One region of the Erwinia tracheiphila genome, then DNA from elsewhere that is predicted to be linked to it. Evidence: predicted binding sites of a transcription regulator. Region 1 holds the regulator's gene; each other region holds the start of a gene.
What was found. The regulator CRP, encoded in region 1, controls carbon source genes, mostly activating them, when cyclic AMP is high. The targets are predictions, from matches to a motif close to ATGTGANNNNNNTCACAT.
Positions count from the first base shown of each region.

Region 1 (4,252 bases):
ATATGGTCGCAGCGGCAGCGGTAAGTCCCGTAAATATTTGCATACCTTTGATGAAGCCGTGCCGTGGAATCAGGTTCCGGGTACCTTTACGCCCTGGCAACCGCTACCGGAACCCACTGACGTGCTGTTTTATGAGGGCCTTCACGGCGGTGTGGTCACCGAGCAAAATGATGTTGCACAGCATGTCGATCTGCTGGTCGGCGTGGTACCTATTGTTAATCTTGAGTGGATTCAAAAACTGGTGCGCGATACCAGTGAGCGTGATCATTCTCGCGAGGGCGTGATGGATTCCGTAGTGCGGTCAATGGATGATTATATTAATTTTATTACTCCGCAGTTTTCCCGCACGCATCTCAACTTTCAGCGTGTGCCGACCGTCGATACATCAAACCCGTTTGCCGCTCGTTCCATTCCCTCACTTGATGAAAGCTTTGTCGTCATTCATTTCCAGTCGCTGGAAGATATTGATTTTCCCTATCTGTTGACGATGCTGGATGGGTCGTTTATCTCGCGTATTAACACGTTGGTCGTACCGGGCGGTAAGATGGGACTGGCGATGGAACTGATTATGGCTCCGCTGGTTAAGCGATTGATAGAGGTAAAAAAAATAGAATAACACCCTGCCTGAACAAGGCGTTATTAAGCTCAAAGCACGATGGTCTCGTAACTGTGCGTGATCGTCACGCCCTTAGCCAGCATTAAGGCAACGGTACAGTATTTTATCTGCCGAAAGATCGACAGTGCGCGATATCGCGCTTTATCAGCCAGTGCACTACCGGTAACGATAAAATGCAGATTGATGCGGGTGAAGAGTCCCAGGGCTTCCTCACGGCGGGTTGACGTAAGTTTCACTTCGCAATCTTTTACGTCATGGCGGCCTTTCTGCAGGATTGAGACCACATCAATCGCGCTGCATCCACCTGCTGCCATCAACACCATCTCCATGGGGCTGGGTGCTTTATCCCCCGAGTTGCCATCCATGAGTACCTGATATCCCGATGAAAACTCGCCCAAAAAGATCAGCCCCTCAACCCATTTAACACGCGCTTCCATTACAAGTTCTCCTAATTCATTCAGTTAGCGTAAGATTACGCGCAAATAACAAAAACGGTAATCTTCCCATTTTCCCTCTATGCTGGAGTAAGAGAACACAAGACACTGATGCAAAGCTGTGCTACAAAAAGACTGTAAAATTTTCGTCAGTACTCTACAAAACAGGACGAAAAGAAATGTTAAAACAAGCAAGGCTTTTCATCGAGCCAGAATAAATTTCCTGATAAGGGAAAACTTGACCATTTTGATCGCCTGACAGGGAATTCCGCTCCTGAATTTAAGGCATGATTACAACAGAGGATAAAAGCGAATGGTTCTCGGCAAACCGCAAACAGACCCGACACTCGAATGGTTCCTGTCACATTGCCATATTCACAAATATCCATCCAAAAGCACGCTGATTCACCAGGGTGAAAAAGCGGAAACGCTCTATTACATCGTTAAAGGCTCCGTGGCTGTGCTCATTAAGGATGAAGAAGGTAAAGAGATGATCCTCTCTTACCTTAACCAGGGTGACTTTATCGGTGAACTTGGCCTGTTTGAAGAAGGCCAGGAACGCAGCGCATGGGTACGGGCAAAGGCCGCCTGCGAAGTTGCCGAAATATCCTATAAAAAATTCCGTCAGCTCATCCAGGTTAATCCCGAAATACTGATGCGTCTCTCATCGCAGATGGCTCGCCGTCTTCAGGTTACCTCCGAGAAAGTCGGTAATTTAGCTTTCCTTGATGTTACAGGCCGAATTGCACAAACGCTGCTGAATCTGGCTAAACAGCCCGATGCCATGACCCATCCCGATGGTATGCAAATTAAGATCACCCGGCAGGAGATCGGCCAGATTGTCGGTTGTTCCCGCGAAACGGTAGGTCGAATTTTGAAAATGCTGGAAGATCAGAACCTCATTTCTGCGCACGGTAAAACTATCGTTGTCTACGGCACACGTTAGTCGTCACAGCACCATGGCGTAATACTCCCTGTTACGCCTTTTATTTGGTACGAATTCATGTGGCGTCGAATCATCTACCATCCGGAAATTAATTATGCCCTGCGCCAGACAATGGTGCTTTGTTTACCCGTTTCCATTGGCTGGTTACTGGGGCATCTGCAAAACGGATTACTGTTTTCTCTGGTGCCCGCATGCTGCAATATTGCCGGCCTGGACACGCCCCATAAACGTTTTTTCAAACGCCTGATTGTGGGCGGCAGCCTGTTTGCTTTTAGCAGCTTTCTTATCCAGTACCTGGGTGAGTACCAGGTGCCATTACCCGTCATCCTGTTTGTAATGGCAATACTGCTGGGCGTCACTGGCGAGATCAGCCCGCTGCACGGCAGGCTGTTGCCCGGCTCGCTGATCGCCGCGATCTTTACTCTCAGCCTCGCAGGCAGGATGCCGCTGTGGCAGCCGCCGATACTTTATATCCTTGGCACCATCTGGTACGGCGTTTTTAACTGGTTCTGGTTCTGGCTGTGGAAAGAGCAGCCCATGCGCGAAACGCTGAGTCTTTTGTATCGCGAGCTGGCAGGCTACTGCGAGGCAAAATATACCCTGCTAACTAAACTCACCGACCCGGAAAAAGCGCTGCCGCCGCTGCTGGCACGCCAGCAAAAAGCCGTCGATCTTATCACCACCTGCTATCAACAAATGCATATGCTGGCCGCCAATAATCATCATAAACGGCTAACGCGTGCTTTCCAGATTGCCCTCGATTTACAGGAACACATTTCCGTCAGCCTGCATCAACCGGGTGAAGTACAAAAACTGGTGGGACAAAGCCACGCCGAGGCGGTTATTCGCTGGAATGCGTTAACCATTGCAGCACGGCTTCGCACATTAGCAGACGGCATACTTTATCACCGCATGCCCGACCGTTTCACAATGGACAAGCAATTACAGGCGCTGATGAAACTGGCCCGTCAGCATCCTGATAATCCCGTGGGGGGGTTCTGCTACTACCACTTTAGCCGGATTGCGCGGATATTGCGTACACAGCGCCCTCTCTATCGGCGTGATTTAATGGCAGATCGTCAGCGCAGGCTGCCGCTTTTATCGGCGACAAAAAGCTATCTCTCGCTAAAATCAGCAGCACTGCGCACTGCCGCACGCTTTGCCGTGATGCTAACCTTTGCCAGTTCCATGGCGCTGTTTTTTGATTTACCCAAACCGTACTGGATTCAGATGACGGTGATGTTTGTCAGTCAGAACGGTTACAGCGCCACCCGCGTGCGGATTCAACATCGGGCGCTCGGTACGCTTGCCGGGCTGATTATCGCCGCAATTACGCTACGGCTTAATGCCCCGGAGTCACTTGTGCTGCTGGTAATGCTGGGGATTACGCTAATTAGCTATTTGTTTATACGTAAGTTTTACGGCTGGGCAACGGTCGGCTTCACGGTAACGGCGGTCTATTCATTGCAGCTGCTGTCGATGAACGGCGCGGACTTTTTGTTGCCGCGTCTGATGGACACGCTTATGGGCTGTCTGATTGCGTTTGGTGGTATGGTCTGGCTTTGGCCACAATGGCAAAGCGGGCTACTGAGACAGAATGCGCATGATGCGCTTGGAACCTACCAGAACGCGCTGCAAATGCTACTGGGCAATGAACAGCGCCCCGAGATGCTGGCATATCAACGCCTGAAGGTTAATCAGGCACATAATGCGCTGTTTAACTCACTTAATCAGGCCATGCAGGAGCCTGGATTCGATGCTCGCTATCTGGCTGATATGAAGCTGTGGGTTACCCATAGCCAGTTTATTGTTGAGCATATTAATGCCATGACTATTCTGACTCGTGAGCACACTATGTTGACCACATCACTGGCTGAGGGATATTTGCAAACCTGCGAAATCGCGCTTCAGCGCTGCCAGCAGCGACTGGAATATGACGGGCCGGGCTGTGACTCCGATGTTATGGAGGCTAAGACAGAACAACCCCAGGCAGCAATAACCATTCTGGAAAGACACGTACAGCGCATTCTGGAACATCTGAAAGTGATGCACACCATTTCTTCGCTCGCCTGGGCTAATCGCCCCCATCATGGTCACTGGTTATCACAACGTTTGAGAAAACCGACCTGAACAATCAGGTCGGCTGGCGTTAACAAGAAACTTAAGCGGACAACAGTTTTGTGACGGCAGCGGAAAAGCGCGCCATGCCTTCGTCAATATCTGCGGGTTCAATGACCAGCGAGGGTGCAAAGCGAA
Region 1 is NZ_CP089932.1:540,752-545,003, reverse strand. Features, by position in the region: gene LU633_RS02715 (phosphoribulokinase) at 1-616, shown strand, start outside; gene LU633_RS02710 (OsmC family protein) at 646-1,053, opposite strand; gene crp (cAMP-activated global transcriptional regulator CRP) at 1,364-1,996, shown strand; gene LU633_RS02700 (YccS/YhfK family putative transporter) at 2,054-4,126, shown strand; gene argD (bifunctional acetylornithine/succinyldiaminopimelate transaminase) at 4,158-4,252, opposite strand, start outside.

Region 2 (4,252 bases), 410 kb from region 1:
ACCGACATCATGATCAGGCCCGGCACGATAAATTGCATATAGGTAAAGCCGTGCATATCGCCAATACGAGAACCAATCAGATTGCCAAAAATGATGAAGTAGAGGGCCATGGTAATCACCGGGGGCAACAGCGTCTGGATCCAGATGCGGCCAAAGCGGATTACTTCTTTTTCCCAAATGCTTTTCAGCGCAACCCAGTATAGATGCGTCATGCTTTTTCTCCTTTGCGACCATTGACCAGGTCAACAAACAGTTCCTCCAGGCGGTTCGCTTTATTGCGCATACTCAACACCTGCACGCCCTGCTGACTAAGCTGACTGAACACGCTGTTCAGTCCCTGCTCGCGCAGCACTTCTACCTCCAGCGTGGAGGTATCTACCAGCCGGTGCTGGAACCCTTCCAGCTTCGGCAAGGGGCTTTTCGCCGCCAGATCGAGGATAAAGGTTTCCGATTTCAGCTTGGCCAGCAGCCCCTTCATGGTGGTGTTTTCCACCAGCTCTCCCCGCTGAATAATGCCGATATGGCGGCACAGCATTTCGGCTTCTTCCAGGTAGTGGGTGGTCAGAATAATGGTGGTACCTTGCGCGTTGAGTTCCTGTAAAAAGCTCCACATTGAACGGCGGAGTTCGATATCAACGCCCGCGGTCGGCTCATCAAGGATCAGCAGTTTGGGTTCATGCATCAGCGCACGGGCGATCATCAGACGGCGCTTCATTCCGCCAGAAAGCATGCGCGCCCGTTCGTTACGCTTGTCCCACAGGTCAAGCTGACGAAGATATTTTTCAGCCCGGATACGTGCTTCTTTTTTCTCCACGCCATAGTAGCCGGCCTGGCTCACCACAATCTGAAATACCGTTTCAAACGGGTTAAAGTTAAATTCCTGTGGCACCAGCCCCAGCTGGCGTTTGGCATTGACCACATCCTGCTGCAGGTCGTAGCCAAACACCCGCACCCTTCCGGCGGTTTTGTTTACCAGCGAACTGATAATGCCGATAGTGGTGGATTTTCCGGCGCCGTTTGGCCCAAGCAGTGCGTAGAAATCACCGGCTTCCACATTAAGATCAATTCCCTTGAGGGCCTGAACGCCACCCGCATAGGTTTTGGTCAGTTTTTCAAGTTCCAGTGCATAAGTCATAGGTTTAAGAGTGCCTTGTTCTGAATGGTTTTTTTATTTGCCGTTTTAAATCATGTTTCGTTGGCCTATATTACTGCAACGCATATAAAGTCCTGGATAAGTTGAAATGAAAGATATCGACACCCTGATTAGTAACAACCGCGAATGGTCCAAACTGCTCAAAGAAGAAGATCCAGGCTTTTTCGAGCGTCTTGCGCTGGCACAAAAACCGCGCTTTCTGTGGATTGGCTGTTCTGACAGCCGCGTTCCTGCTGAACGTCTGACCGGGCTGGAACCGGGTGAGCTTTTTGTTCACCGCAATGTAGCCAACCAGGTTATTCACACCGATTTAAACTGCTTGTCCGTAGTGCAATATGCCGTTGAGGTGCTGGAAGTTGAGCACATCATTATCTGTGGCCACTACGGCTGCGGCGGCGTACAGGCGGCGGTTGAGAACCCGGATCTGGGGCTGATCAACAACTGGCTGCTGCACATTCGCGATTTATGGTACAAGCACGGCGCATTATTAAGCGAACTGCCACCGCAGAAACGTTTCGATAAGCTGTGTGAAATCAATGTGGTAGAGCAGGTTTACAATTTGGGCCACTCCACCATCATGCAGTCAGCATGGAAGCGAGGCCAGAACGTCACCCTCCACGGTTGGGTTTACGGCATTCAGGACGGCTATCTTCGCGATTTGAACGTCGCGGCCACCAGTCGTGAAACCCTTGAACAGCGTTACCATGCAGGCATCGCCAACCTGTTGAGCGAACTGGAAAAGCCCACCTGTTAACCGGGACGCTATCATACAGCAGGCCGGAAAATCCGGCCTTAATCGATTGTGCGGTGACGAATTACGCTTCCAGCATCACCACTTTACCCACGTAGGGGAGATGACCCACGTAGGGGAGATGCCGATAACGCTGCGCATAATCAATACCGTAGCCCACTACAAATTCATCCGCGATAGTAAAACCAACATAATCAACGGACACCTCCACTTCACGGCGGTCCGGCTTATCCAGCAAAGTACATATCGCCAGTGACTTTGGTTGACGCAGGCTCAGTATCTCGCGAACCTTCCTCAGAGTATTGCCGGAATCAATGATGTCCTCAACGATTAACACATCTTTACCGCGAATATCCTCATCAAGATCTTTCAGGATCCTGACATCCCGCGTACTCGACATACCACTGCCGTAGCTGGATGCGACCATAAAGTCGACTTCATGCGTCACGTCAATTTTGCGGCAAAGATCTGCCATAAACATAAAGGAACCGCGCAGCAGGCCCACCAGCACTAAGGCACCGTCGCTGTCAGAATAGCGTTCGGTGATGTGTCGGCCCATATCTGCGATACGTCTGGCGATCTCGTCTTCAGAGATCATGACTTCAACGGAATGTTTCATAACTTATGTCGATACTGTTGAGAGCTTAAGGGAAGGCGCGAAGTTTATCACATTTCAGGATGGGTTTTTGCTCCCGTTCTGAAGCGAACATGTAGGGCATAACGCAAAAACACCGTGCTCTTTTCATCGGATATGGCAGAGATTGATTTTACAGAGTGGCATCACGAATGAGGTCATCACACACTGACGGCCTTACTCAAGGTGGCACGAAATCTCTGCGAATCAGCCATTTCGCCCCCTTTTTTGGGTGTGCCTTCGGGAATTCGCTCCTGAAAAATCACTGAACATAGCGCCCTTACAGGGCGAGCGTCACGGCTCTGCCGTTCCGAGGGTGTTCATGACCGGCTCACAGCTTTATACTCTGCGGTATGTTAATTTCTCAGGAAATCATTCACATTGCCCGTAGCAAAGCCCCCAGAAAGCGTAAACCCACGCCCTCGTCCCGACGCGCTATACCCGGATATCCTAAGCGTTTTCTGGTGTCCATTCCGCCCCGGAGCGATTATGACGACCCCGACGAGTTTTTTACGACACTCCGCAGGATGCCATTCGTCACTGTGTCCACCTGGGGCCACAGTTTTTCCTCGATACACACTTCGACCCGCCTCTCGTCTGCATCATCCGCGGCTTTGAGCCGCCTGACTCACCCGACGGCGATGTCGTCCTTGAGTCCATGCCAGCCGATGTGTTTATTATCGCCACAGAATCCGGCATGCTGCCGGTGACCTTCGCTCCCTGGGATAAACACACCGACAACTGGGCCGATGACTGTGACGACTGGCACTATAATACCGGTGCCACTGCAGAGCGATAATCCGCCGCATGTATATCCCGCGCCCGGCAAAACTGCTGTTCACCACTGATGACGCCTGGAACCGGTATATGGATAAACACGGGGACACCCTCAGCCCCTGGACCGTACTCTGCGTCGAGCGCATGCTCGCCTGCGGCACTGCTGCCATGGGGGTGAAGCGATACTGCTGCGCCTCCCCGGACTGCACCCACACCCGCTTCTTCTGCCAGACCTGTAAATCAAAAGGCTGCAGCTCCTGCGGACATAAGGCCACGGAGCAGTGGATTACAGAACAACAGCAAATTCTGCCCGACTGCGACTGGCAGCATATCACCTTCACCATGCCCCATCTGCTGTGGCCCTTTTTCAACAATAACTGGCCTCTGCTCAATGCCCTGTTCCGCGCAGCCACCCGCGCCATGCTCCGCTGGGCCAGAAAACAGGGTGTGGAAGTCGGTATCTTCTGCGCCCTGCACACCTACGGTCGCCAGCTCAACCAGCATCCCCACATTCATCTCTCCGTCACCCGCGGCGGGCTTGATATTAAACACGGCGTATGGCGCGACCTCTTCTTTAAAAAGCATGCCGTGGAGGAAATCTGGCGCGGAGCCGTCATCCGGCTGCTGCGCCACAGCTATGACCTGATTAACCCCGGCAGGCTGCCGGGGCTGGGGCATATCCACGACAAAAAACAGTGGCTGCGCTATCTGCAGGCGCAGTACGGGCGCCGCTGGAAGGTCCACTTCGCGAAGAAGACCCGGGGGGCCTGGCGGAGCGTCAAATATCTGGGCCGGTACCTGAAACGGCCCCCCGTGTCGGCGGCGAAGCTGAGGCACTACAGCGGCGGCGCGGTGGTGCACCACTATTACGACCACCGTACGCAGCAGTACCGGCAGCAGACGCTGACGCAGGAAGATATGATCGGACGTTATATCA
Region 2 is NZ_CP089932.1:952,267-956,518, reverse strand. Features, by position in the region: gene LU633_RS04870 (ABC transporter permease) at 1-212, opposite strand, end outside; gene LU633_RS04865 (ABC transporter ATP-binding protein) at 209-1,135, opposite strand; gene can (carbonate dehydratase) at 1,242-1,907, shown strand; gene hpt (hypoxanthine phosphoribosyltransferase) at 1,969-2,523, opposite strand; gene LU633_RS04850 (hypothetical protein) at 3,197-3,337, shown strand; gene LU633_RS04845 (IS91 family transposase) at 3,346-4,252, shown strand, end outside.
Region 2: the regulator CRP is predicted to act here: its motif matches at 2,559-2,576, upstream of hpt (hypoxanthine phosphoribosyltransferase).

Region 3 (4,252 bases), 2.2 Mb from region 1:
CAGCAATAAGTTGGCTCTGTCAGTCATGCTACTCATGGGAAAATCCGAATCTGTTATCCCCATAACTGCCAGGGATTTAACCATGAGTAGATTCCAGAAAGCATCTCATGTGCCCTGATGTTGTCAATATCATATCGTATGGACACCCAGGTACCGGTTTCGCATCCTCAGGAACAATGTTGGTAAAGAGGTCTGTGAGCCGATAAGGATCTCAGGTGAGCAGCCCGGGATAGAAGTAGTGGAGCTGAATGTCCAGACAGACCATGTCCCTTTGCGGGTAAAAGTGCCTCCACGGCTTTCGATTTCCCATGTAACAGGCGACTTAAAGGGTAAAACAGCCCTTCGATTGTTCAGTAAATTTCCCTGCCTGCGTAAGAACAAGCAGTGGGGGAATGATTTTTGGGCAAGAGGTTATTGTGTCGATACCGTAGGTATAAACGAAGAAATGATAATAAAGTACGTGAAGTATCAGGAAAAACATGAAGTTGAAGAGAGCCAGCTTCCACTGAAATAAGTGTGAAGGGAAGGCTCTCTGAGTCTGGACTTAGTGCGCCCCTGTGGGGCGATATCAATGCCACCTGCTATGCAGGTGGTTTTTTTACTGCTGACTGAAACCTTGTCCCGCTGGCGCACTCATCAACCGGTTTTTAGCCCTACCTGATTGTCTTTGGATTTAAATCTGGCAGTACAGGCAAAAGCTTCATTTTTAGTATGCTGCGATGAAACGCGCTGAGAGCCACCTGCTGTGAACAAGATTTCTGCTGCTGATTCAGGCTGATGACAGGCTTTACTCTGTCACAGGTTTATTCGAAATGGCAGGCCGAAGGTTATTCCTGCCTTTTGCTCATCGACCATCGGCACTATCCATTTTTACCCGCATTATTGCATCTGAAATGCGCTATAGAATTACGCTCTGATTACCCTGCTTTCTTCGCCCGTTTCAGGAAAATACCCATGCGGCGACGAGGCCTTACTCAAAATTTCCGGGGCTTCAGCCACGGACAATGACGGACAGACGCAGAACCGACGTTGTGAAATTAACCCGCTAACATCAATGATGAGGGTGATTCGCCGTTCTGCGGCAACGCTTGTCCCCATAGTGGCGCACCCAATAGTAACGGTCAGTTATTTTTTCCCTGCCGCTGATACGGGCGCCAACCAGCCACATCAATGCACCAACAAAGATGCTGAAAATAGCCCCGAGAACCATCATTTCAGGTAACCGCAATTGGGGTAGCTGATTTAAAACCGCATATCCCACGCCAACCACCATCACAGCCAAGCCGAGCGCCATCAGCGCATTACCAGTTAAGCAGGCATGTTTACGTTTCATTATGCACCTCCAGATGAATAATCCGATACATTTCTGCTAATGATTCCAGGCAAGAGCGGTCCAATTCGTTGCGGGCACGATCACATTTTCAGCAGGTAAATTGACAAGTATTTACATTTAGCTCGCTGATTCATTTATAGAAAATACATTATCACCTGACTGAACCAATTTTTACGCGCGCGTTTTTGAGTTCTGCCGCCACTGTGAGTAAACTGGGTTCCCTTTTCCGCACTTTTCAGGAATTCAGATAAGTGAGCAGCATCAAACTGATTGTGGGCCTTGCCAATCCAGGGGCCGAATACGCAGACACACGCCATAATGCCGGTGCCTGGTACATTGATTTACTGGCAGATCGCCACAATCAGTTGTTGAAAGAAGAGAGTAAATTTTATGGTTTTACCGCCAGGCTAAATATCGAGAGTGCGGATATCCGGCTGCTGGTGCCATGTACCTTTATGAACCTGAGCGGTAAAGCGGTGGCGGCGATGGCAACGTTCTACCGTATCAGCCCGGAAGAGATTCTTGTGGCACATGATGAACTGGATTTGCCTCCGGGCGTGGCGAAATTTAAGCAGGGTGGCGGCCATGGTGGTCATAATGGTCTGAAAGACATCATCAGCAAACTGGGCAATAATCAGAACTTCCACCGCCTGCGCCTTGGCATTGGGCACCCGGGAGACAGAAACAAAGTGGTGGGATTTGTACTGGGTAAACCACCAGTCAGTGAGCAAAAGCGTATTGATGAAGCCGTGGACGAAGCGGCAAGATGTACTGAACTGTGGATAAAGGAAGGCAGCCTGAAAGCAATGAACCGCCTGCACAGCTTCAAGGCGGAATAATAGCGGGGCTCATCAGTGCAGCACCGATGGCGAGCCTGTACATAGATTTGTGTAATTGCCTGATTTTGATATGTTCAATCCAGCATCAAAAGCAGGTTAATTTATGGACGAAAAACAGTCGCAGGCCCTGGCTAACGAACTGACCAAAAATATCAAAACCCCTGACGATCTCAGTCAGTTTGAGCGCCTGCTGAAAAAAATCAGTGTCGGGGCGGCGCTCAACGCCGAAATGACCCGTCACCCCGGCGACGATAAAAATCAGCCAGAACTGGCGACCAACGCCCGCAACGGCCACACCCAAAAGACGGTTATCACTGGCGATGGCCCAAAGAAGGTGATAGCGAACATTGGGAGAAAAATATTTCAGCGTCCTCCAGCTACTATCTATGGGTCAACAGAGAAACGAATGAAGTTGGTCTTTCGAAAGTAACATACTGAGCAACAGTAAATCAGGAAAAATAAAATTTATACGTTTAAGTGTCCACCTATCTACCGCAGTGATATTTTTCATTTAATTCAGTGAGTTAAATGGTAGGGAGTTGACCTTTTAAGTGTCTACCTTTTGTATATAAAACAATCAAAAAGTAGACGCGGCAGACAGTTAACTGTTAAGTGTCTACCATGTTAATTAACTGATTTGTATATAGTTATTAGCATCGGCAGACAGGATAGACACTTAAACCAGTTATTTTAATTGGTCATACCTATTACGTGCAAATAACCAATGGTGAATATGTAAAAGCTGGGTGTCAGAATCACACAGTTGAGAAATGGCACAATTTCAGTCAACGTGAAATAGCAGAAATGGATGGACGAAAAGCTTTGAAGTTTTATCCACGCCCGCTGGATATTATTGACTTCAACCCTGGCAGGGGTGAGAGGCCGGACTGGTTAACCAGCAAAGAATATATTGATGAAGTCGCATAAGCGGCTTTTTTATTGCCTTAATATCAGGAGGGGAAATGAACTTTGATTTCGGAGATTACACTCTGATAGAGCAAAAACGATATTACGCTCCTAATGAGATGTTCTTTCACAAAGTAATTGGACGCTTGAGGCCAAATTCATGGGTGGATGTGCCTGTAAAAATACCTGCCACCAATGTGATTCACGAACAGATGGAAGAGGTTTGTCTTTGTATTTGCTGCGGCGTTGATGAAACGGAGGTGAGAAAATACCGAGTCAAAGACATGCAGAAATCACAAGCCCGCAAATAACCCGGTAAGGAGAGAAGATGAATCCACGTCCAGAAGATTAATTACGAGTAGCAACCGAATGCCACCACTTTGACAGCATGACGATGTTGCTCACCGATGGTTGACGGAAAGTACGGGTGCGTCAGAAAGGGAGTTTGGTGAGGGCAACGAGCACGCCAATGGCGGCGACAAGCATACCGCCGAGCCTGACAGTAAGCTGGAGGCTTAACTTATCGATTTTTGCTTCAAGGTCCTTGCGGACATCGGCTATCTGTGCATCACTTTTCTCGAAACGGGAAATCATCTCCTTGCGGACATCGGTGATTTCAGTGCGCACCAGAGCAATATCAGACTTCAGCTCTTTGCGGACATCGGTGATTTCAGTGCGCACCAGAGCAATATCAGACTTCAGCTCTTTGCGGACATCGGTGATTTCAGTGCGCACCAGAGCAATATCAGACTTCAGCTCTTTGCGGACATCTTCAAGGTCGCGCTTAACGACTGTAACTTCGGATGAAAGCTCTTTTTTAGCATCGCCAAGATCGCGCCGGGTCGCAACATCAACTGCCTCGTGAGAATCACGAACCGCAAGCGAAATAGCCTTAGCCTGCTCTTTAGGCAGGCCAGCACCTTCGAGGGTTTCAACGAATTTCAGTGTGTCAAATGCAACCTGTGCCATAAATAAATCCTCCTGATGATGGACGGGATTCTAACCCGGGTTGGGGATTGACGCCAGTGTATGGTTGCGGTAGATTGCGGGCAGGTGCTCAAAACACCTGTTAGAGCGGCAACCGCATCCGACAGACATGCGGATTTTTTACGTCCATATTTTGATATATGGTCGGGCGTGTGGCTAATACAAGGGGTCTGAAGCCCAACCGTAC
Region 3 is NZ_CP089932.1:2,756,562-2,760,813, forward strand. Features, by position in the region: gene tnpA (IS200/IS605 family transposase) at 134-514, shown strand; gene ychH (stress-induced protein YchH) at 1,052-1,333, opposite strand; gene pth (aminoacyl-tRNA hydrolase) at 1,585-2,172, shown strand; partial or broken gene LU633_RS14570 (IS256 family transposase) at 2,276-2,500, shown strand; gene LU633_RS14575 (hypothetical protein) at 3,135-3,389, shown strand; gene LU633_RS14580 (coiled-coil domain-containing protein) at 3,511-4,047, opposite strand.
Region 3: the regulator CRP is predicted to act here: its motif matches at 1,402-1,419, upstream of pth (aminoacyl-tRNA hydrolase).